3 regions of the Bacillus sp. PK3-067 genome follow, and region 2 is predicted to be linked to each of the others. Evidence: a T-box and tRNA genes for the amino acid it is inferred to sense, from the RefSeq annotation. Region 2 holds a T-box; the other regions hold tRNA genes.
The links. The T-box of region 2 lies ahead of metG (methionine--tRNA ligase). A T-box ahead of a tRNA ligase gene usually reads a tRNA of that ligase, here a tRNA-Met.

Region 1 (7,099 bases), 970 kb from region 2:
ACAGGCTTATCTCCCCCAAGAGTCCACATCGACGGGGAGGTTTGGCACCTCGATGTCGGCTCATCGCATCCTGGGGCTGTAGTCGGTCCCAAGGGTTGGGCTGTTCGCCCATTAAAGCGGTACGCGAGCTGGGTTCAGAACGTCGTGAGACAGTTCGGTCCCTATCCGTCGTGGGCGTAGGAAATTTGAGAGGAGCTGTCCTTAGTACGAGAGGACCGGGATGGACGCACCGCTGGTGTACCAGTTGTTCTGCCAAGGGCATAGCTGGGTAGCTATGTGCGGAAGGGATAAGTGCTGAAAGCATCTAAGCATGAAGCCCCCCTCAAGATGAGATTTCCCATAGCGTAAGCTAGTAAGATCCCTGAAAGATGATCAGGTTGATAGGTTCGAGGTGGAAGCATGGTGACATGTGGAGCTGACGAATACTAATAGATCGAGGACTTAACCATATAATATGTAGCAATGTTATCTAGTTTTGAGAGAACATAAAAAACTTGTTGACTTTTAAAGTAAATAAGTTATAATAATGATTGTCTCAAAAGAATAATGTCTGGTAATGATGGCAGAGAGGTCACACCCGTTCCCATACCGAACACGGAAGTTAAGCTCTCTAGCGCCGATGGTAGTTGGGACCTTGTCCCTGTGAGAGTAGGACGTTGCCAGGCAATATTATTCCGCAGTAGCTCAGCGGTAGAGCTATCGGCTGTTAACCGATCGGTCGTAGGTTCGATTCCTACCTGCGGAGCCATTGGAGAGCTGTCCGAGTTGGCCGAAGGAGCACGATTGGAAATCGTGTATACGTCACAAGCGTATCAAGGGTTCGAATCCCTTGCTCTCCGCCATAGGATTTATAATATTTGGCCCGTTGGTCAAGTGGTTAAGACACCGCCCTTTCACGGCGGTAACACGGGTTCGAATCCCGTACGGGTCACCACTTTGGAGGATTAGCTCAGCTGGGAGAGCACCTGCCTTACAAGCAGGGGGTCGGCGGTTCGATCCCGTCATCCTCCACCATATAAATTTTATATGAATAGTATTATCGCGGGGTGGAGCAGCACGGTAGCTCGTCGGGCTCATAACCCGAAGGTCGCAGGTTCAAATCCTGTCCCCGCAACCAAATGGTCCCGTGGTGTAGTGGTTAACATGCCTGCCTGTCACGCAGGAGATCGCCGGTTCGACCCCGGTCGGGACCGCCATTTTAATAAGGCTCGGTAGCTCAGTCGGTAGAGCAGAGGACTGAAAATCCTCGTGTCGGCGGTTCGATTCCGTCCCGAGCCACCATTTATTTTAATAAAATACGCCGGCTTAGCTCAATTGGTAGAGCAACTGACTTGTAATCAGTAGGTTGGGGGTTCAAGTCCTCTAGCCGGCACCATGTAAGTTTCGGAGGGGTAGCGAAGTGGCTAAACGCGGCGGACTGTAAATCCGCTCCTTCGGGTTCGGCAGTTCGAATCTGCCCCCCTCCACCATTTACATAGGGGCATAGTTTAAAGGTAGAACTGAGGTCTCCAAAACCTCCAGTGTGGGTTCGATTCCTACTGCCCCTGCCAAATATATTTACACAACATGGCGGTTGTGGCGAAGTGGTTAACGCACCGGATTGTGGCTCCGGCATTCGTGGGTTCGATTCCCATCAGTCGCCCCATTTTTATTTTAAAAATTACAAATAATCTAATGGATACTTACATATAATTAAGTAAGAATTCGATGGGCTATAGCCAAGCGGTAAGGCAACGGACTTTGACTCCGTCATGCGCTGGTTCGAATCCAGCTAGCCCAGCCATTTTTGCGGAAGTAGTTCAGTGGTAGAATACAACCTTGCCAAGGTTGGGGTCGCGGGTTCGAATCCCGTCTTCCGCTCCAATAAAATTTAATATGGCGGCATAGCCAAGTGGTAAGGCAGAGGTCTGCAAAACCTTTATCACCGGTTCAAATCCGGTTGCCGCCTTTTCTTTTGTGCCGATGTGGCGGAATTGGCAGACGCGCACGACTCAAAATCGTGTTCCTTCGGGAGTGTCGGTTCGACCCCGACCATCGGTATCATGAACGGCGTAATAAAAGACTCTACACCAAATGTGTAGAGTCTTTTTATGTTTTCATCATACTATAAAATAAGCAAAAATGGTGTGTTGGTGAAATGGTTATAAATGATTAAGGTAAACTTATTCATTTAGTACATGCGATACAGTTGGGGAAAGCTACAAAACAATAAAGGGATAAATTTTTATCCCTTTATATAATTTCATTATTTTATAGAGAATTTCTCCAACCTGGTGACATGAAGTTAAATCCGACGCCACCAGTAGATATTAGTACATGATCAGCTGTTAATTTCGTAATTTCTAAGAACTTCTTTTCAAACTCTTCTCTGTTGTATTTGTACATAGTTGAGTGGCATGACCACATGTGCGTTGAAGTACTCAACCAGTCTCCTAATTCCTTTAATTCAGGAAACGACTCAAATCGAATTGGTTCATCTAATTTCATGAATCTCACTTGATAGATAGTTGGGTTTAACTTCTCTCCTATTCCTTTAAAAGCATGTGATTTTTTGTCTTTGGAATGTGTCATAATTCACCCTCCATCTTTTCTTCAAATTTTTTCCTATTTTTATTATACAACAATAGAAAACAATTATGGGAATAATATGGAAATCTTTATTGGCAATATAAAAAGACTGTAACAGAAATGTTAGAGTCTTTTTGTTAAATTATACTATGTGCTTCTAAAATTCGTAATAAACGTAGGAATTCATGTATAATATAACTTGTCGAAAGAACAAAATGATAGTGATTTATATTATGTCTGTAATATGAATCAAAAATGAACTTTTTATATTTCTTTTAAAAATGTGTTGAACACACATTATATTTCATATTAATATTTTTATGTAGATTTAAAACGGGAAAGAGAGTGGAAAGTATGGGCCGTAAATGGAACAATATTAAAGACAAAAAAGCATCAAAAGATGCAAATACAAGCCGTATATACGCGAAATTTGGGCGTGAAATTTATGTGGCAGCAAAACAAGGCGAGCCAGATCCAGAATCAAACCAAGCACTAAGAGTTGTATTAGAGCGTGCGAAAACATACAATGTTCCAAGAACAATTATTGATCGTGCAGTTGAAAAAGCAAAAGGCGGTTCAGAAGAAAATTATGACGAGCTTCGTTATGAAGGATTCGGACCAAATGGAGCTATGGTTATTGTAGATACACTTACAAATAACGTAAACCGTACTGCAGCAGATGTACGAGCTGCATTTAGCAAAAATAGTGGTAATATGGGTGTGAACGGTTCTGTAGCTTACATGTTTGATGCGACAGCTGTTATCGGCCTTGAAGGTAAAACATCAGATGAAGTTCTTGAAATTTTAATGGAAGCAGATGTAGATGCACGTGACATTCTAGAAGAAGAAGATTCTGTTATCGTGTATGCTGAACCAGATCAATTTCATGCAGTACAATCTGCACTTAAAGGTGCTGGCGTTGAGGAGTTTACAGTTGCAGAATTAACAATGCTTGCACAAAGTGATGTAACACTTCCTGAAGATGCTCAAGCACAATTTGAGAAAATGGTTGATGCATTAGAAGATTTAGAAGATGTTCAACAAGTTTATCACAACGTAGACTTAGGAGAGTAATACGATAGATGACCCTTTTCGCTTAGCGGATAGGGTCTTTTTTATGAAGTTAATTAAGGTGATGAAGTATTAAAGGTATTTTGTTGTAGGTAGGGAATATGATTATAGGGATATATAAAATATTCATTATCTCTAGGAGGCTTAATATGGAACATAAGACACCAAAGCATATCGTTGCTGTAGCCGGTTATTTAACAAATGGAAAAAATGAAGTGTTATTAACAAAAGTGCACTGGCGAGCTGATACGTGGGAGTTGCCAGGAGGACAGGTAGAAGAAGGCGAAGCGCTCGATCAAGCTGTCTGTAGGGAAATAAAAGAGGAAACAGGGTTAACGGTGAAGCCTATCGGAATTACAGGCGTTTATTATAATACTTCTATGCATATTCTAGCTGTTGTTTTTAAAGTAGCATATATAAGTGGTGAAATAAAAATTCAACCTGAAGAAATACAAGAGGCTAAATTTGTTGAGTTAAATGAAGAGAACATAGATGAGTATATAACGCGTCCTCATATGAAATCCAGAACGCTTGATGCAATGAGAGCAACACATTTTATTCCGTATGAAACGTGGGAAGTACAGCCGTATAATTTAATAGGAAGATTGTAAAGAAAAGAGTAGCCGATTTGAGATACATTCGAATCACTACTCTTTTTTTGTATACTGTTTAAGAAAAAGGTCAAAATAATAATAGCACTAGTATTGATTCAGGGAACGTTTGTTCTGTATAATAAATCTATATGTTATATACATTTAGATTACTAGATAGTCAAAAGTATATATATTTGTAGATGATATAATTAAAGTGTAAAGTGAAAATATAATAGTCTTAAGGGTTTCTCTTTTATTGGTTATTCGTACTTTAACATAACCTATATTCAATATTTCAGATGAATAGTAGATAAAAAAAGACTGTGATACAATACTTTTTTATCCAACTATTTGCTGGGCAGTAAGCTTGATTAATGAGGGCCGATTAAAGTTTCACTTTATACCTTACAATGATGTAAGGTACGTGTAAGAGAAATCGATGGGATATTTTTTTACAACAATGTATTCTTAAAGTAAGAGTTATATGCTGTGTGGAAAAGAGGTGTTCAAGATGAAAGAACGAGTATTATCTAGGGTGAACTATCATCAAAAAGTTGCATTAAATCCAATGACTAAACTTTTTTATAAAGCCATTATATTATTATTATTGTTAAGTTGTACGTTATTATTCATTGGAAATGTAATGATTGAGAAAAGTGATATTAGTAAATTACATGTACCGGCTAAGTTAGAGGTGCCAGAATCATTAACACATGCATTTATTGCGACAGAAGATAAAAGATTTTATCATCATAACGGTTTAGATTATATAGCAATTATTAGGGCATCTGTTGAGAATATAAAGGCTGGTGGTGTCGTGCAAGGAGGAAGTACAATTACACAGCAGCTATCTAAAAATGCCTTTTTAACGAATGAACGTACATTTTCTCGGAAGTGGAAAGAGATTTTTTATACGAAAAAAATTGAACGCACATTTACGAAGGATGAAATATTAAAATTATATGTAAGTAATATTTATTATGGAGAAGGAGCATGGGGAATTGAAAAAGCAGCAAACCTTTACTTCGGTAAAAAGGTGAACCAATTAACGTTGGCTGAAAGTGCAATGATGGCTGCTGTAGTAAAAGCACCTGCTTATTACTCACCTGCCCAAAATTATGATAAAGCAGTAGAGAGACGTAATGTCGTTTTGAGACTAATGGAGAAAGAAGGCTATATAAGCCATGATGAGTATGTTCAAGCAGTTAGTGAGAAATTGGTAATTCGTCATGATATAAAAATAGAGCAGTCGATGTTAAATAGCGCGCGTAAAAAAGCAGTAAGTTAAGAGAAGTTCCTATAGAGGAGCTTCTTTTTTTGAATAAATTGTGACAAATTGTGACACAATATCGTCACAATTATTGTGTTTTTGTAATTTATGTGAGCGTGTTCATTGCGTGACGTATATAAGTGTTGATATTATGTGTATTGTGTACAATGCTGTATACAGAATATGAATTTAAAGAGGAATGTATATGAAATCAAATAAACTCATGGCTCTTGGTATAGTTTTTTCTATCGCAGTATTGATTGTAATTGGAACAATTGCGTATAGCATCATAAATGACAAAAAAGATAAAGGGAATGAGATGTTTGCTTATTCTACGCAACAATCTTTAGGGAAAGATGATGCTCCAGTTAAGGTAGTTGAATTTGGAGACTTTAAATGTCCTGCTTGTCGTACTTGGGATGTAACAGTATTACCTCGATTAAAAGAAGAGTATATTGATAAAGGCAAAGTGCAGTTATATTTTATTAACTTCCCATTTATCGGAAAAGACTCAGATTTAGGTGCAGCAGCTGGTGAAGCAATTTATAAACAAGATAAAGATTCATTCTGGATTTTCTATGATGAGATTTATCAAAATCAAAAGAAAGATACGGAAGAATGGATTACAGAAGATTTGCTTCTTAGCATTGTGAAAGAGAAACTTCCAAAAGTTGATGTAGAGCAATTTAAGAAAGATTTACACAGTAAAGACATTAAAGAAAAAGTAAGTAAAGATTCAGATCGTGCTCAAAAATTAAAAGTTCAAGGTGCTCCTTCTGTATATGTAAACGGAAATCTTGCAAATCCTGATTTTGATAGTATGAAGAAGGCAATTGATAAAGAATTGAAAAAGTGATGAGGTCTCTCATCACTTTTTCGACTTTTTTCGATAAAATTCTTGCCTCTACTTTTTTTACATGCTATACTATTTTACATAAGTTATTCTAATATCTTATATGTAATTCATATTTGCGGGTGTAGTTTAGTGGTAAAACAAGAGCCTTCCAAGCTCTGGTCGAGAGTTCGATTCTCTTCACCCGCTCCAAATTTTATTAAAAGTTTTTCTATAAATTGTGATCAACGCAGTGTTTCGTTTCCGAGATAAACGAGGCATTGCGTTTTTTAATGTTTGAAAAATATAATTACATGCGAAAATAGAAGTAAATGATAGTATTCCAAACGTGAATTACTAACCAATAGAGTGGTTACATAAGGGGTGGATTCATCTGAGGAGGCGATTAAGAGTGGATTTTGAACAATTAAAGCAAGATGTAATTGCGTATAGTAAAACAATTGGCATAGATAAAATAGGCTTTGCGAGCGCTTCTCCTTTTGAGGAATTAAAGCAGCGCTTAATCCAGCAACAACAATTAAATTATCAATCTGGATTTGAAGAGCCTGATATAGAGAAGAGAACGAATCCGCAACTGTTATTACCGGGTGCTAAATCAATTATTGCGATTGCTTTAGCATATCCTTCAAAATTAAAAAATGCACCATTAAGTAAGCGTGGAGAACGCCGTGGGATTTTTTGTCGTGCTTCTTGGGGACAAGATTATCATCTTGTTTTACGAGATCGTTTGCAAAAATTAGAGGC
Region 2 (7,099 bases):
TTGTTTACTTGATCACCAGCCGAATGCGCTGTTTGTGATGTTTCTGCAGCAACTTCGTTTGAAATAGAAGCGATATTATTTAAAGCTGCGTTCATTTCTTCAGAGCTTGCAGCCATCTCTTCAGCAGTTGCAGACATTTCTTGCATTTGTGTAGAGACTTTGTTAATGTGGTTAACAATTTCTGAGAATGAAGATCCGGCGGTACGAATAACCGTAATTCCTTCAGAAGCTTCTGCTTGACCTTGTGTCATCATATCATTTGCTATTTTTGTATCAGCTTGAATTTGATGAAGTAAATGGTTAATGTCAGTTGCGGCTAGTTGAGATTGTTCAGCAAGTTTTCGAACTTCATCGGCAACAACAGCGAATCCTTTGCCGTGTTCACCAGCACGAGCTGCTTCAATAGAAGCATTTAAAGCGAGCAAATTTGTTTGCTCAGCGATATTCGAAATAGATTGAAGTGCAGTATCAATATGATTTGTATGTGTAATGAGTCGCTCAACTACTTGTGATGTAGCGTTAACAGCTTCGTTAATTGTATGCATTTGTGTAATAGATTTCTCAATGACTTTATTCCCATCATCTGCTTTTTCTGAAGTTGTGACAGCTAAACTAGTAACAGAAGAGGCGGACTCAGCGATACGCTGAACACTCGTTGCCATGTCATCCATTGCGGTTGAACTTTCTTCAATGCTAGAAACTTGTGAACGAATATTGTGTTCAAGAGCATTCATAGTTTCTTGGGTTCTTGCGGTATTTTCCATAGAAGCGGTTGTTTCGATAAATACATTTTCGGAAGCTTCTTTTACACTTGTTGATGTTTGTTGAACTTGTTTTATTATATGCTGTAAGTTAGTGAGCATTTGATTAAAGGAATTTGCAATGTCACCAATTTCATCTTTACTTGTTACGTGTAATCTAGCCGTTAAATCTCCGTCTTGAGAAGCTAATTCTTTTAACTTCTCATCAATTTGTCGAATTGGTTTAACGAGTTTACCAGAGAACCACCATGCTAATAAGATAGACGTTAATGTACATGTAATAAGTGAGAAGAAAATAATATATTGAATAAGTGATGAAGAAGACTCGACATCAGCAATTAATGCGTCACGTTTCTCATTCTCTTCATTTGTATATTTATTAAAACGACCTAAAAGATCATTTACATAATCTGTTTGTGATAAAGCAATTTTGGATGCTTCGTCCCATTTTCCTTCACGCGCAAGAGGTAGTACCTCATTATCTATGACGCTACGCCATTTTCCACCCATTAAAATAGCTTCTTTCATTCCTTCTGGGAGCTTCTTGTCACTTGTTACTTTCTCTCTAGTATCAGCTAATTTTTTCCCTTCTCGATTGAACTTATCTAATCCTTTTTGATCATGTGATAGCAAATATTCTTGTAAACCAGCAACTTGTGCTTGGAACCAATCGCCACGTTCTTTTAAAATCGTCGCTCTTTTTGATACATCATTTTTTAACGTTTCGATTTCACTTGCTTGATTCATGGCGAATGAAAGAATAACAATAAGAGCAATACTAAATAAAGAAGAAATGCTTAAGAGTGTGAACAGTAGTTTTTTTCGAATACTAACATATTTCATCGTTACCCCTACCCTCATTTAAACTGTTTATTATGATTTATAGATATTTAAAACGAAATTAATAAAAACATTATTATGAAGTTATTAATCTGTTCAATGAAAATTATAGCAGATAATGGAAGGAGTCAGATTAGTATTAGAAAAAGTTCTTAAAATGTATACATTTGCATATCATAAAATTCATAAATAAATATTAGAAATGCTATTGAAATTTGAAATGACATCATGTATACTTCTAATTAGTTGATAACGATTATCAGTATCAACTAAAAACATTACTCTTCGTTATGTTGGTCATACCCCTTTTTGACGACGTAAGTCAGAGACGAAATGTTGAAATATCTTGTGTCCTATTCTACAGAATTATGGTAATCTCCAACCTCAACTTATATGCGTGAGCATGCAAAAAGGATCCTATCCGTGAAGGGATCCTTTTTTGCATGCTGTCGCAATTATTGTATATAGACCAGGGATACGTTCTTCGATTCCTTCTGGTGCAGTAGAAGGAAAGACCCATCTTTGATGAGATCCATGTTCTTCAACTAGTTTTTCGATTTTAAAACGTTCTTCCGCAAGTGTTGTAATGATTTCTCCTAGCGTCCAGCGACGGATGGTTGTTTTAGGTAGCGATTCTTTCTGTGCTTCTGTAAGAAGGATGCTATAAGCAACATCATCTTCAATTAATTCTTCATCGAAATAATTTCCATTGGCCTGAAATGATGGGTGGTCGACTCCTAATAATTTCGTGTAAACAGGATGATAGTCACGAAGGATAAGCATTCCATCTCGCTTAAGTAAAGTAGCAATTTTTTGAAAGAGTGGTTTTAAATCTAGAAAGTAATGGAGTACACCAAGTTCCAGCAATACGATATCAAATGATTCGGAGAGCTGCACATTTAATACATCAGAAACGACATACTGGATAGAGACACCTGCTGCGTCCGCAAGTTCATTTGCATATTTTGCATTACTTGCTGAAATATCAACAACTGTTACGTCAGAGCCTAAAAGGGCAAGTGCGACAGCTTTATTTCCTTTTGAGCCGAGTAAGTTAATAATACGTTTTCCTTTTGGAGATTGTATATAAGGTAAATAATGTGCTACTTCGCGTGTGGGATCTTCCATAATTTTTTTCGCATAATCCTCCGGTGCCCCATGGCGATTCGTCCAAGCTTCATAAGCAGCTGTATTCCAGCTTTTTTCATTTATAGCGCTTAGTTGTTTTTGGTTCAATGTTATCACTCCTTTTGTGAACGTATAGGTATTCTGCGGGAGGATGGGATTTCCTTTTCGTTCTAGATAAAAGTTTGATTTTTCTGTGATTAAGTCGTACAATACTTGTTATACGTAAAAGCGTTGAAAAGGAAAAGTAGGATGAACACATTCTTTCCAGAGAGCTTCGGTAGCTGAGAAGAAGCAAGAATATTCATTTGAACAATGGCCTTTGAGCTTCGTCCTGAACTTATCAAATGATAATAGTAGGCGGCGACGAGAGTTGGTACTCGTTATCAAAACCACAGTATAAGAGCATAGAGCTCCGTACTTGTTAAGGCTAATTATGTGAGTGATTGGCGAAATAAGGTGGTACCGCGACTGTTTATACAGCCCCGCCCTTATCTTTTTTAAGATAGGGGCGGGGCTTTTTATATTTTAAAGGAGGAATGTAAGATGAGTATTTTTATTGGGGGCGCTTGGCCGTATGCGAATGGTTCATTACATCTTGGTCATATTGCGAGTTTATTACCTGGAGATATTTTAGCACGTTATTACCGGTCAAAAGGTGAGAATGTGCTGTATGTTTCAGGAAGTGATTGTAATGGAACACCGATTGCAATTAGGGCAAAACAAGAAGGTGTGACGGCGAAGGAAATTGCTGATCAGTATCATGAAGAGTTCCAGCGATGTTTTCGTAGCCTTGGTTTTACTTATGATTGCTATACACGTACAGATAGTGAGCACCATCATGAAACGGTTCAAAATGTTTTTTTACGTTTATTAGAAGAAGGACATATTTATAAAAAAATAGTGGAACAAGCGTATTGTGAAACGTGTACGCAGTTTTTACCGGATCGTTATGTAGAAGGAATATGTCCACATTGCCATGAAGCAGCAAGAGGAGATCAATGCGATGCGTGTTCTGCTATTTTAGATCCACTCGATTTGTTAGAAAAGAAATGTAAGTTATGTGGTAGTACACCATCTGTACAGGAAACAGAGCATTTCTATTTCGCATTGCATACATTTCAGGAGCAAATTAAAAGGGCTGTAGAAATTGCCAAGCAAACAGGGACATGGCGCGACAATGCGATTCAACTAACAGAGAGATATGTAAAGGAAGGATTACTAGATAGGGCCGTATCACGTGATTTACCAATTGGGGTACCAATTCCAGTAGAAGGGTATGAAGATAAGAAAATTTACGTATGGATTGAAGCAGTGACAGGCTATTATTCAGCGAGTAAACATTGGGCTGAAGAAACAGGGAAAGATGATCAAGAGTTTTGGGATAGCGAAGCGAAAACATATTATGTGCACGGAAAGGATAATATTCCGTTTCATTCCGTCATTTGGCCAGCGGTATTACTTGGAATAGGGGAGGAAGCAATCCCGCGTCATATCGTTTCGAATGAATATTTAACAGTTGAAAAAAGAAAATTATCTACAAGTAAAAACTGGGCAGTATGGGTGCCTGACATATTAGAACGCTATGATCCAGATTCTATTCGTTACTTTTTAACCGTCAACGCACCAGAAAATCGCGATACTGATTTTTCATGGCGGGAATTTATTTACAGTCATAATAGTGAATTATTAGGTGCATACGGGAACTTTGTGAACCGGACATTAAAGTTTATCGAAAAATATTATGGTGGTATCGTGCCGAAGGGAAGTATTGAGGTAGAGCTGAAAGATAAAGTAGAAGGATTATATAAGCGTGTAGGAGAGGCGATTGAGCAAACTAAATTTAAGGTGGCGCTAGAAACAATATTTGATGCAGTACGTTTTGCAAATAAATACTTTGATGAAAAGCAGCCTTGGAAACAAAGAGAAGATGATCCAGTTTCATGTGAAGAAACGATTTATAACTGTGTGTATCTTATCGCTAATTTTGCAAATCTCCTTGAACCGTTTTTACCATTTTCAAGTGAAAGAGTTCGAAACACATTGTCGATTGTGAAACGAAATTGGGAACCGCAAAATACGTTGCCAAGTAGAATTGATAGCGTACAGCCATTATTTGAGCGAATCGATGTAAAACAAATTGAGCATGAGATAGAGAAGATGTATGGAGCGGTAAAATGAGATAGAGAAAAAGACCTTTCAAGTAAATGAAAGGTCTTTTGTTATGCAGTATGATTCTCTTTCTTATCTTTCAAAAAGAAAAGTACAGCAAGGATTACAAGAATAATAGCTGCAATATCATACGTTATTTTAAATGTAGTATTAAAGTTTAAGTACTCTACGAAAGGAGTTTTCACTGCTCCTGCATATATACAAACGGGAATGAGAAGTAAATCGTAAAATTTCTTTTCTTTCATATATCTTATTAGGAAGAAGATACACATAATAGCAAAAAATACGATGCTTAAAATAGTCATTTATACCTCCAGATAAATTTACTTATTTTAATTGCAGTTATATCTTTTATATAAATTCTGTATTTTTTCAAGCGCTATGCACGCGATTTTGTTTCCTTTCTTTCCTAGCCGTAAGCAGCTTAGGAGTGAAGATCCCAACTAATATGAAAATAATTCCAATCCACTGCATGAACGTTACGACTTCATGTACAAGTGTAATAGAAGCAATAATAGCAGTTGGTAATTCAGCTGCACCTAATATTGTACCAAGCCCTGTTCCAACCTTTGGTACACCGATTGAAAAACAAATGACAGGTACAACAACGCCGAATAATCCGAGGAAGAAAGCATATTTCCATAGACCGGCTTGCAAAGCACCGTCTGTTAAAAAGGTTGGCGGAAAGAATAGGCATACGATAAGAGTAGCGCTTGTTGTCATAAGGAAGCTTTTCGTATAAGGCGGAACATCCGTAGCGACGCGCCCGCTTGCAAAAACATAGAATGAAAAAGAGACAGCAGCTAATAGTCCAAAGATAATCCCTTTCGTAGAAAAACTTTGTCCGAGGCCTTCAGATACACCACCTGCAAACAATGTACCAGCAAATAAAATAAGGATAGATATAATCTTATCGCGGCTTGGAAATGTTCGATTTGCAATTGCTTCGATAATGACACCAATCCAAGTGAACTGAAAGAGTAGGACGACAGCGATAGATGCGGGTAGTTCTTCTACAGAAATAGCGTAGAAAATCCCGGTCATACTCATTGTTGTTCCGACGGTTAGTAAGGAAAAGAATTGTTTTTTTGTTACTTTATGACGTGAAAAGAAAAGAACGAGTAGAAATAGTCCAATCCATCCGAAGACATATTGTCCCCCTAATAGTTGATGTGCTGAAAATCCATTTATGAATCCGAGTTTGAAAATAGTTGAAAGTATGCCATAGCTGCAAGCACCGAATAAAACGAGCAATGAATATTTAAACTTTTCCATAAAAAATCCTCCTTTTAAGTAATAAAAAACGCCCGCTATCCAAATAAGGATAACGGGCGAACGAAACAGAGTCATATACTCTACAAAATTCCGCCACTCATACGAAGTATGAATTTGGGGTATGAAATTGTAGTAGGTTTTTACATTGCTTTTGGGAATACAATAGAACATTTTACACCTTGAGGCGTGTTTTGTATCCCATAAGGAAACTGATGTTTATCTAATATTTGTTTCACGATATATAATCCAAGACCACTACCTTGTACTAAACCGTGTTTATCAGGGTTTGCGCGATAGAAAGGCTCAAATAAATGAGCAAGTTTATCTTCATCAATTTGTGAACCTGTATTTAATACTTCTAATGCGTAACCATTTGGTTTTTCATAAAGCTTTATATATACGTGCTGATGGTCAATTGTATAATGAATTGCATTTGAAATAATGTTAAAAATAGCAGTTTGAATAAATTTAGGATCAGCTAAAATTTGTACGTCGTGTTTAATATTAGATTGTACATTTAATTGTTTTACAGATACAAAGTAATCTACTTTCTTCATAACATCCTCAATAATATTAGATAAAGAAATGACTTCTAAATTCGGTTTAAATTGAGGGTTTTGTATTTTGGATAATTCCGACATTTTTTCCGTTAATATGTTAATGTCTTGCATCATCTCGTAGGAACGTTTCAAATACTTATCTCTATCTTTATAAGCTCCAATTCCGTGAATCATGCCATCTAGTTGTCCCATAACGGCTGCGATTGGTGTTTTTAATTCATGGGATACCATAGACATAAATTCTTTACGAGATTGTTCTAATTGTTGTTCCTTCTTGAGCTCATTTCTTAAATCTTGATTGCTTGCATGTAAATGCTTCACAATATTTGGTACTTGTGAAGCAGCTACTTGCAAATTAAAATCTGT
Region 3 (7,099 bases), 140 kb from region 2:
CCCGTAACTTCGGGAGAAGGGGTGCTTTCTTAACGGAAAGCCGCAGTGAATAGGCCCAAGCGACTGTTTAGCAAAAACACAGCTCTCTGCGAAGCCGTAAGGCGAAGTATAGGGGGTGACACCTGCCCGGTGCTGGAAGGTTAAGGAGAGGGGTTAGCGTAAGCGAAGCTCTGAACTGAAGCCCCAGTAAACGGCGGCCGTAACTATAACGGTCCTAAGGTAGCGAAATTCCTTGTCGGGTAAGTTCCGACCCGCACGAAAGGTGTAACGATTTGGGCACTGTCTCAACCAGAGACTCGGTGAAATTATAGTACCTGTGAAGATGCAGGTTACCCGCGACAGGACGGAAAGACCCCGTGGAGCTTTACTGTAGCCTGATATTGAATTTTGGTACAGTTTGTACAGGATAGGCGGGAGCCATTGAAACCGGAGCGCTAGCTTCGGTGGAGGCGCTGGTGGGATACCGCCCTGACTGTATTGAAATTCTAACCTACGGGTCTTATCGACCCGGGAGACAGTGTCAGGTGGGCAGTTTGACTGGGGCGGTCGCCTCCTAAAGTGTAACGGAGGCGCCCAAAGGTTCCCTCAGAATGGTTGGAAATCATTCGTAGAGTGCAAAGGCATAAGGGAGCTTGACTGCGAGACCTACAAGTCGAGCAGGGACGAAAGTCGGGCTTAGTGATCCGGTGGTTCCGCATGGAAGGGCCATCGCTCAACGGATAAAAGCTACCCCGGGGATAACAGGCTTATCTCCCCCAAGAGTCCACATCGACGGGGAGGTTTGGCACCTCGATGTCGGCTCATCGCATCCTGGGGCTGTAGTCGGTCCCAAGGGTTGGGCTGTTCGCCCATTAAAGCGGTACGCGAGCTGGGTTCAGAACGTCGTGAGACAGTTCGGTCCCTATCCGTCGTGGGCGTAGGAAATTTGAGAGGAGCTGTCCTTAGTACGAGAGGACCGGGATGGACGCACCGCTGGTGTACCAGTTGTTCTGCCAAGGGCATAGCTGGGTAGCTATGTGCGGAAGGGATAAGTGCTGAAAGCATCTAAGCATGAAGCCCCCCTCAAGATGAGATTTCCCATAGCGTAAGCTAGTAAGATCCCTGAAAGATGATCAGGTTGATAGGTTCGAGGTGGAAGCATGGTGACATGTGGAGCTGACGAATACTAATAGATCGAGGACTTAACCATATAATATGAAGCAATGTTATCTAGTTTTGAAAGAATATAAAAAACTTGTTGACTTTCGAAAGTAAATGAGTTACAATAATTCTTGTCTTAAATGAATACAGTCTGGTAATGATGGCAGAGAGGTCACACCCGTTCCCATACCGAACACGGAAGTTAAGCTCTCTAGCGCCGATGGTAGTTGGGACCTTGTCCCTGTGAGAGTAGGACGTTGCCAGACAAATGGAGGATTAGCTCAGCTGGGAGAGCACCTGCCTTACAAGCAGGGGGTCGGCGGTTCGATCCCGTCATCCTCCACCATTTAGCCGACTTAGCTCAATTGGTAGAGCAACTGACTTGTAATCAGTAGGTTGGGGGTTCAAGTCCTCTAGTCGGCACCAGAAATCATGGCGGTTGTGGCGAAGTGGTTAACGCACCGGATTGTGGCTCCGGCATTCGTGGGTTCGATTCCCATCAGTCGCCCCATTTTTCTTAAATAAATTAATATGCGGGTGTGGCGGAATTGGCAGACGCACCAGACTTAGGATCTGGCGCCTTTGGCGTGGGGGTTCGACTCCCTTCACCCGCACTTTTAATTAAATAACTCATACATGTCTTGCGGAAGTAGTTCAGTGGTAGAATACAACCTTGCCAAGGTTGGGGTCGCGGGTTCGAATCCCGTCTTCCGCTCCAATTTTCAATATGACATGCCGGGGTGGCGGAACAGGCAGACGCACAGGACTTAAAATCCTGCGGTGGGTGACCACCGTGCGGGTTCGACCCCCGCCCTCGGCACCATATGCGCCCGTAGCTCAATTGGATAGAGCGTTTGACTACGGATCAAGAGGTTAGGGGTTCGACTCCTCTCGGGCGCGCTTTTATTAACGGGAAGTGGCTCAGCTTGGTAGAGCACCTGGTTTGGGACCAGGGGGTCGCAGGTTCAAATCCTGTCTTCCCGATATTCCTAAAAAACATGGGGCCTTAGCTCAGCTGGGAGAGCGCCTGCCTTGCACGCAGGAGGTCAGCGGTTCGATCCCGCTAGGCTCCACTTAAATTAATATCATTTATGGCGGTGTAGCTCAGCTGGCTAGAGCGTACGGTTCATACCCGTGAGGTCGGGGGTTCGATCCCCTCCGCCGCTACCATAAAGGACCTTTAGCTCAGCTGGTTAGAGCAGACGGCTCATAACCGTCCGGTCGTAGGTTCGAGTCCTACAAGGTCCACCATTAGACGTATATATCTCGGAGGTATACCCAAGTTCGGCTGAAGGGATCGGTCTTGAAAACCGACAGGCGGCGAGAGTCGCGCGGGGGTTCGAATCCCTCTACCTCCTCCATTTTTTCTAAAGTAAATATTTTATCATCGCGGGGTGGAGCAGCACGGTAGCTCGTCGGGCTCATAACCCGAAGGTCGCAGGTTCAAATCCTGTCCCCGCAACCAAATGGTCCCGTGGTGTAGTGGTTAACATGCCTGCCTGTCACGCAGGAGATCGCCGGTTCGACCCCGGTCGGGACCGCCATTTTTACATAAAGGCTCGGTAGCTCAGTCGGTAGAGCAGAGGACTGAAAATCCTCGTGTCGGCGGTTCGATTCCGTCCCGAGCCACCATTTTGAAGTCGCAAGCCGACTTAGCTCAATTGGTAGAGCAACTGACTTGTAATCAGTAGGTTGGGGGTTCAAGTCCTCTAGTCGGCACCACTTTCAAAATGAGCCATTAGCTCAGTTGGTAGAGCATCTGACTTTTAATCAGAGGGTCGAAGGTTCGAGTCCTTCATGGCTCACCATTTACAATTTAATGCGGGTGTAGTTTAGTGGTAAAACAAGAGCCTTCCAAGCTCTGGTCGAGAGTTCGATTCTCTTCACCCGCTTTTCAATTATGGGCCTATAGCTCAGCTGGTTAGAGCGCACGCCTGATAAGCGTGAGGTCGATGGTTCGAGTCCATTTAGGCCCACCATAATTGTTCCGCAGTAGCTCAGTGGTAGAGCTATCGGCTGTTAACCGATCGGTCGTAGGTTCGAGTCCTACCTGCGGAGCCATATTTATAGAGAAGTACCCAAGTGGCTCAAGGGGCTCCCCTGCTAAGGGAGTAGATCGCGAACGCGGTGCGAGGGTTCGAATCCCTTCTTCTCTGCCAGAACTGGCCCGTTGGTCAAGTGGTTAAGACACCGCCCTTTCACGGCGGTAACACGGGTTCGAATCCCGTACGGGTCATACTAAAAGAGATAGCATAATCTGCTATCTCTTTTTTGTTGTATAAAAATGGACTTTGGATAGTCTGCTTTTTTATGCAATAGAAGAAATATGAAGTATTAGCTGTTGCAGTTGGGTACATAGAGAGCCGTAAATACAATCATGTTAATTATTTGGACCTGTATGAATATGAAGGAATTAACTTCAACTTGAACTTTTACCCCAGCTGTATGGCTGTAGCCTCCTACACTTGGAGAAACCGATGAAAAATGCATCTGGGAGCTACTGTGGAAAATAAATAATATATAGAAGAAGTTGCTTTCTCTCAATAGCTGTGATCTACTGAAGACAGTTTTTTTATGTTGTCAGTATTGTCGAGTTTTGTCGGTAAGTCGATATATTGCAAAAATCGCTGATATAATTTGAGTTACGATCGATAAATTTTAATAATCGCTGATATATTTGGAGTTACGGTCGATATATTCTAAAAATCGCTGGTATAATTTCACTTACCGACAAAAACCACAAGAAAATCCCTTTCACAATCTAAAGAGAACGCCTCCATTGAAATGGATTCCACACCTATTCCAATAACTTTACACTCTATGTGAAAAAGTTCACAAATAGGTCATAATTTGTGAATTAATTCACAATAATACGTGCTACAATATGAATGTAAAGAAGTTAAACAACATTAAATTAGTATTTTAATTAATTACTTAAACAATCATAAAAAAATATATGTGAACAATAGAGAGGGGAAATTACCATGAAAAAAGGTATCAATCGTGTAGTATTAGTAGGAACAGGAGCTGTAGGTTGTAGTTACGCTTACTCAATGATCAACCAAGGTGTAGCTGAAGAATTCGTATTAGTAGATGTTAATGAAGCAAAAGCAGAAGGGGAAGCAATGGACTTAAGCCATGCGGTACCATTCTCTCCATCACCAACAAAAGTTTGGAGCGGTAGCTATGCAGATTGTAAAGATGCAGATTTAGTTGTTATCACTGCTGGGTTACCACAAAAGCCAGGTGAAACTCGTTTAGACTTAGTTGAGAAAAATACAAAGATCTTTAAACAAATCGTTCGAGGCATTATGGATAGCGGATTCGATGGAATCTTCTTAATCGCAACTAACCCAGTTGATATTTTAACTTACGTAACTTGGAAAGAATCTGGTTTACCGAAAGAGCGCGTAATCGGTTCTGGTACTACTTTAGACTCTGCTCGTTTCCGTTACATGTTAGGTGACTACTTAGATGTAGATCCACGTAACGTTCATGCTTACATCGTTGGTGAACACGGTGACACTGAACTTCCAGTATGGAGCCACGCTACTATCGGTGTACAAAAATTAGAAACAATCTTAGCTAACAACGAACAGTACAAACAAGAAGACTTAGACAAAATCTTCGAAAACGTACGTGATGCAGCTTACCATATCATCGAGCGTAAAGGTGCAACTTACTACGGAATCGGTATGTCACTACTTCGTGTAACTAAAGCAATCTTAAACAACGAGAACAGCGTATTAACTGTATCTGCATACCTTGAAGGTCAATACGGCGAGAAAGATGCTTACGTAGGTGTTCCAGCTGTAATTAACCGCGAAGGTGTACGTGAAATTGTAGAACTTGAGCTAAATGAAGATGAAAAAGCGAAGTTCGCTCATTCTGTAAAAGTATTAAAAGAAACAATGGCACCAGTACTATAATAATTGCTAAATAGTTCAGGGTGGGAAACTGCTTCTTACCTCTGAACTTATATAATTTAATATAAATTCCTTTTCCGGTTTCCCTTGTATATCCCCAATATACCCCTTTTGCTGGATAAGGGTCGTTTATAGAAAAAGAGCACTCTATTTTACGTAGAGTGCTCTTTATTATTCCGCTATTTGCCGGGCAGTAAAACCTCAATTGATTAAAGTTTCACTTTATTATTTTTTAGGCGTTAATCCTAATTTCTTTAAAATATCTGCCAGTGTACCGCTTTTTGATTTTTCTACAGGTGTTTGTGATTTAGATGCATCTGGCCCTTTTTTCAAGAAGTTCTTTTCAACGAAGCGAATATCTTTTTCGTCGACAATACCATCTTTATTAAGATCTCCGTCTTTTACAGTTAGTCCTTTTTTACCATAGTTGCTAGCAATAATTTCAGCATCTTTAATATCGATTACCTTATCACCATTTACATCGCCGGCAAGGTTTTCGTCAGGTCTTGCATAATAATATTGGCCAAGCAACTTACCGTCTTTTTCAGTACCAAGTTTCGTTGTTAGGCGGCTTGTTAAATGTCCTGGCACCTCTACATATAAGTTATAGTCGCGTTTATTAACTGGAAGTCCATTTAGTTTGAAGTATCCGTATTTATCTAGTGAGCCTTCAAACTTATGACGGTAAGAATCAGTCGCATATACTTTTACGCCAAGCTTTGTATAATCGAACTTTTCATCTAAATATCCGCGTTCATTTAAGAATGCACCAGGTTTAATATTTCCTTCTACTAATGAGTTTAAGGACATAACTGAGAATGTTTGATCTTGAAGTACACGCATTCTATTTGGTTCTGATTCACCTTGTTTCCAGTAAACAAAAATTGGTGATTCTAATTGAGCGTTTGCTTCATAAAACTCATCATTTTCTACTTTGAACGTTACATCAATGAACGGGAAATCACCATCTAATCCAGCAAAATTTTTGTCATCGATAGCTCCGCCAACTGTAACAGAGCCTGCCTCTAGTTTCGGTTCATTTACTTTTGCGGTTACCCCTTTTTGGGAAAGTAGCTTTTCAAAAGCAGGATTAAATTTCGCATTTGCAAATTTGAAGTTCTTCTCTAGGAAGTTTACATTAAATTGCCCAGCAACAAATTGTTTTACGTGTTTCGCGTTTAGTGTTACTGTGAACTCGTCATTTTTATATAATTCTTTTTTATCGTAACTAGTTTTTGCATATTGAGCACCTTGCGGGATAAACCAGTAGTTATTTACACCGTTTGGATAGTCAGGACCTGCAGTTGCATAATCGAAAATATATACGCCTGTGTTCATTGGACCTTCCGTTCTGAAGGAGTCAGGTGTAATGCCAACTTTAAAGTCGCCATTTGCATTAATCGGTAAAAACTTATGCAAGTATGGAGAATAGTCATAGTACATAACGCCATTCGCTTCTTGCGTAATGTTTAATCCTTTTCCTTTTAAGTAATCAACGTTTGAATCGTATACATTTCCTTTAATCCATAGTGCTTTTTTGCCATCTTCTACTGTATAATTTTCTTCATTTAACTCGTAAATACCAGGTTTTAATCCAGTTAATTTCACTTCTGGTGGTGTATTATCAATTACAACATAATCACCTTTTACACGTGCTTTCCCAGCCTTATCATAACCGACAAACTCAATTGTGTAGTCTCCTTCTGGTAAGTTGATTTTCTCATTACCGATTGGTTTTGCAGGATCATTTGTAAAAGGATACACTTTTCCATTAAAGAATGAATCTAAGTAGTAATACACATCAGTTTTTAGGCCACTCGTGTTTAATGTTCCAATGAAGCCAAGAGCTTTATTTGTTTTGGAATCTTTTACGATAAGATCTAACGTTTCAAGTTCGCTGTTTAATTGGAATGCTCCGTGAACATACGATTCACCGTATGGATTGAATTTAGATGTATCAGTTGAAATTGCTTTTCTTGATAGTATTGCATTTTCAATACCAGGCTCTGATACACGAATAGAGAATGGGATTT

Region 1: it has a tRNA-Met gene. The T-box ahead of metG (methionine--tRNA ligase) is inferred to sense a tRNA for this amino acid. The anticodon was not compared.
Region 3: it has a tRNA-Met gene. The T-box ahead of metG (methionine--tRNA ligase) is inferred to sense a tRNA for this amino acid. The anticodon was not compared.

Annotation. Positions count from the first base shown of each region.
Region 1 is NZ_CP096490.1:524,640-531,738, forward strand. Features, by position in the region: rRNA gene M1D73_RS02715 (23S ribosomal RNA) at 1-449, shown strand, start outside; rRNA gene rrf (5S ribosomal RNA) at 550-665, shown strand; tRNA gene M1D73_RS02725 (tRNA-Asn) at 674-748, shown strand; tRNA gene M1D73_RS02730 (tRNA-Ser) at 751-842, shown strand; tRNA gene M1D73_RS02735 (tRNA-Glu) at 860-934, shown strand; tRNA gene M1D73_RS02740 (tRNA-Val) at 939-1,014, shown strand; tRNA gene M1D73_RS02745 (tRNA-Met) at 1,041-1,117, shown strand; tRNA gene M1D73_RS02750 (tRNA-Asp) at 1,121-1,196, shown strand; tRNA gene M1D73_RS02755 (tRNA-Phe) at 1,206-1,281, shown strand; tRNA gene M1D73_RS02760 (tRNA-Thr) at 1,300-1,375, shown strand; tRNA gene M1D73_RS02765 (tRNA-Tyr) at 1,386-1,469, shown strand; tRNA gene M1D73_RS02770 (tRNA-Trp) at 1,477-1,550, shown strand; tRNA gene M1D73_RS02775 (tRNA-His) at 1,570-1,645, shown strand; tRNA gene M1D73_RS02780 (tRNA-Gln) at 1,709-1,783, shown strand; tRNA gene M1D73_RS02785 (tRNA-Gly) at 1,789-1,863, shown strand; tRNA gene M1D73_RS02790 (tRNA-Cys) at 1,878-1,948, shown strand; tRNA gene M1D73_RS02795 (tRNA-Leu) at 1,959-2,040, shown strand; gene M1D73_RS02800 (DUF3884 family protein) at 2,251-2,571, opposite strand; gene M1D73_RS02805 (YebC/PmpR family DNA-binding transcriptional regulator) at 2,923-3,642, shown strand; gene M1D73_RS02810 (NUDIX hydrolase) at 3,789-4,250, shown strand; gene M1D73_RS02815 (transglycosylase domain-containing protein) at 4,744-5,520, shown strand; gene M1D73_RS02820 (DsbA family protein) at 5,708-6,358, shown strand; tRNA gene M1D73_RS02825 (tRNA-Gly) at 6,474-6,547, shown strand; gene queG (tRNA epoxyqueuosine(34) reductase QueG) at 6,747-7,099, shown strand, end outside.
Region 2 is NZ_CP096490.1:4,973,007-4,980,105, reverse strand. Features, by position in the region: gene M1D73_RS25780 (methyl-accepting chemotaxis protein) at 1-1,604, opposite strand, end outside; gene M1D73_RS25775 (class I SAM-dependent methyltransferase) at 2,019-2,837, opposite strand; T-box leader at 2,952-3,222, shown strand; gene metG (methionine--tRNA ligase) at 3,273-4,907, shown strand; gene M1D73_RS25765 (hypothetical protein) at 4,949-5,203, opposite strand; gene M1D73_RS25760 (EamA family transporter) at 5,271-6,173, opposite strand; gene M1D73_RS25755 (sensor histidine kinase) at 6,314-7,099, opposite strand, start outside.
Region 3 is NZ_CP096490.1:4,832,772-4,839,870, reverse strand. Features, by position in the region: rRNA gene M1D73_RS25045 (23S ribosomal RNA) at 1-1,189, shown strand, start outside; rRNA gene rrf (5S ribosomal RNA) at 1,291-1,406, shown strand; tRNA gene M1D73_RS25035 (tRNA-Val) at 1,411-1,486, shown strand; tRNA gene M1D73_RS25030 (tRNA-Thr) at 1,491-1,566, shown strand; tRNA gene M1D73_RS25025 (tRNA-His) at 1,576-1,651, shown strand; tRNA gene M1D73_RS25020 (tRNA-Leu) at 1,674-1,754, shown strand; tRNA gene M1D73_RS25015 (tRNA-Gly) at 1,784-1,858, shown strand; tRNA gene M1D73_RS25010 (tRNA-Leu) at 1,875-1,963, shown strand; tRNA gene M1D73_RS25005 (tRNA-Arg) at 1,967-2,040, shown strand; tRNA gene M1D73_RS25000 (tRNA-Pro) at 2,051-2,124, shown strand; tRNA gene M1D73_RS24995 (tRNA-Ala) at 2,141-2,213, shown strand; tRNA gene M1D73_RS24990 (tRNA-Met) at 2,234-2,310, shown strand; tRNA gene M1D73_RS24985 (tRNA-Ile) at 2,315-2,391, shown strand; tRNA gene M1D73_RS24980 (tRNA-Ser) at 2,409-2,501, shown strand; tRNA gene M1D73_RS24975 (tRNA-Met) at 2,529-2,605, shown strand; tRNA gene M1D73_RS24970 (tRNA-Asp) at 2,609-2,684, shown strand; tRNA gene M1D73_RS24965 (tRNA-Phe) at 2,697-2,772, shown strand; tRNA gene M1D73_RS24960 (tRNA-Thr) at 2,787-2,862, shown strand; tRNA gene M1D73_RS24955 (tRNA-Lys) at 2,873-2,948, shown strand; tRNA gene M1D73_RS24950 (tRNA-Gly) at 2,962-3,032, shown strand; tRNA gene M1D73_RS24945 (tRNA-Ile) at 3,043-3,119, shown strand; tRNA gene M1D73_RS24940 (tRNA-Asn) at 3,127-3,201, shown strand; tRNA gene M1D73_RS24935 (tRNA-Ser) at 3,209-3,299, shown strand; tRNA gene M1D73_RS24930 (tRNA-Glu) at 3,305-3,376, shown strand; gene M1D73_RS24925 (L-lactate dehydrogenase) at 4,125-5,069, shown strand; gene M1D73_RS24920 (S8 family serine peptidase) at 5,292-7,099, opposite strand, start outside.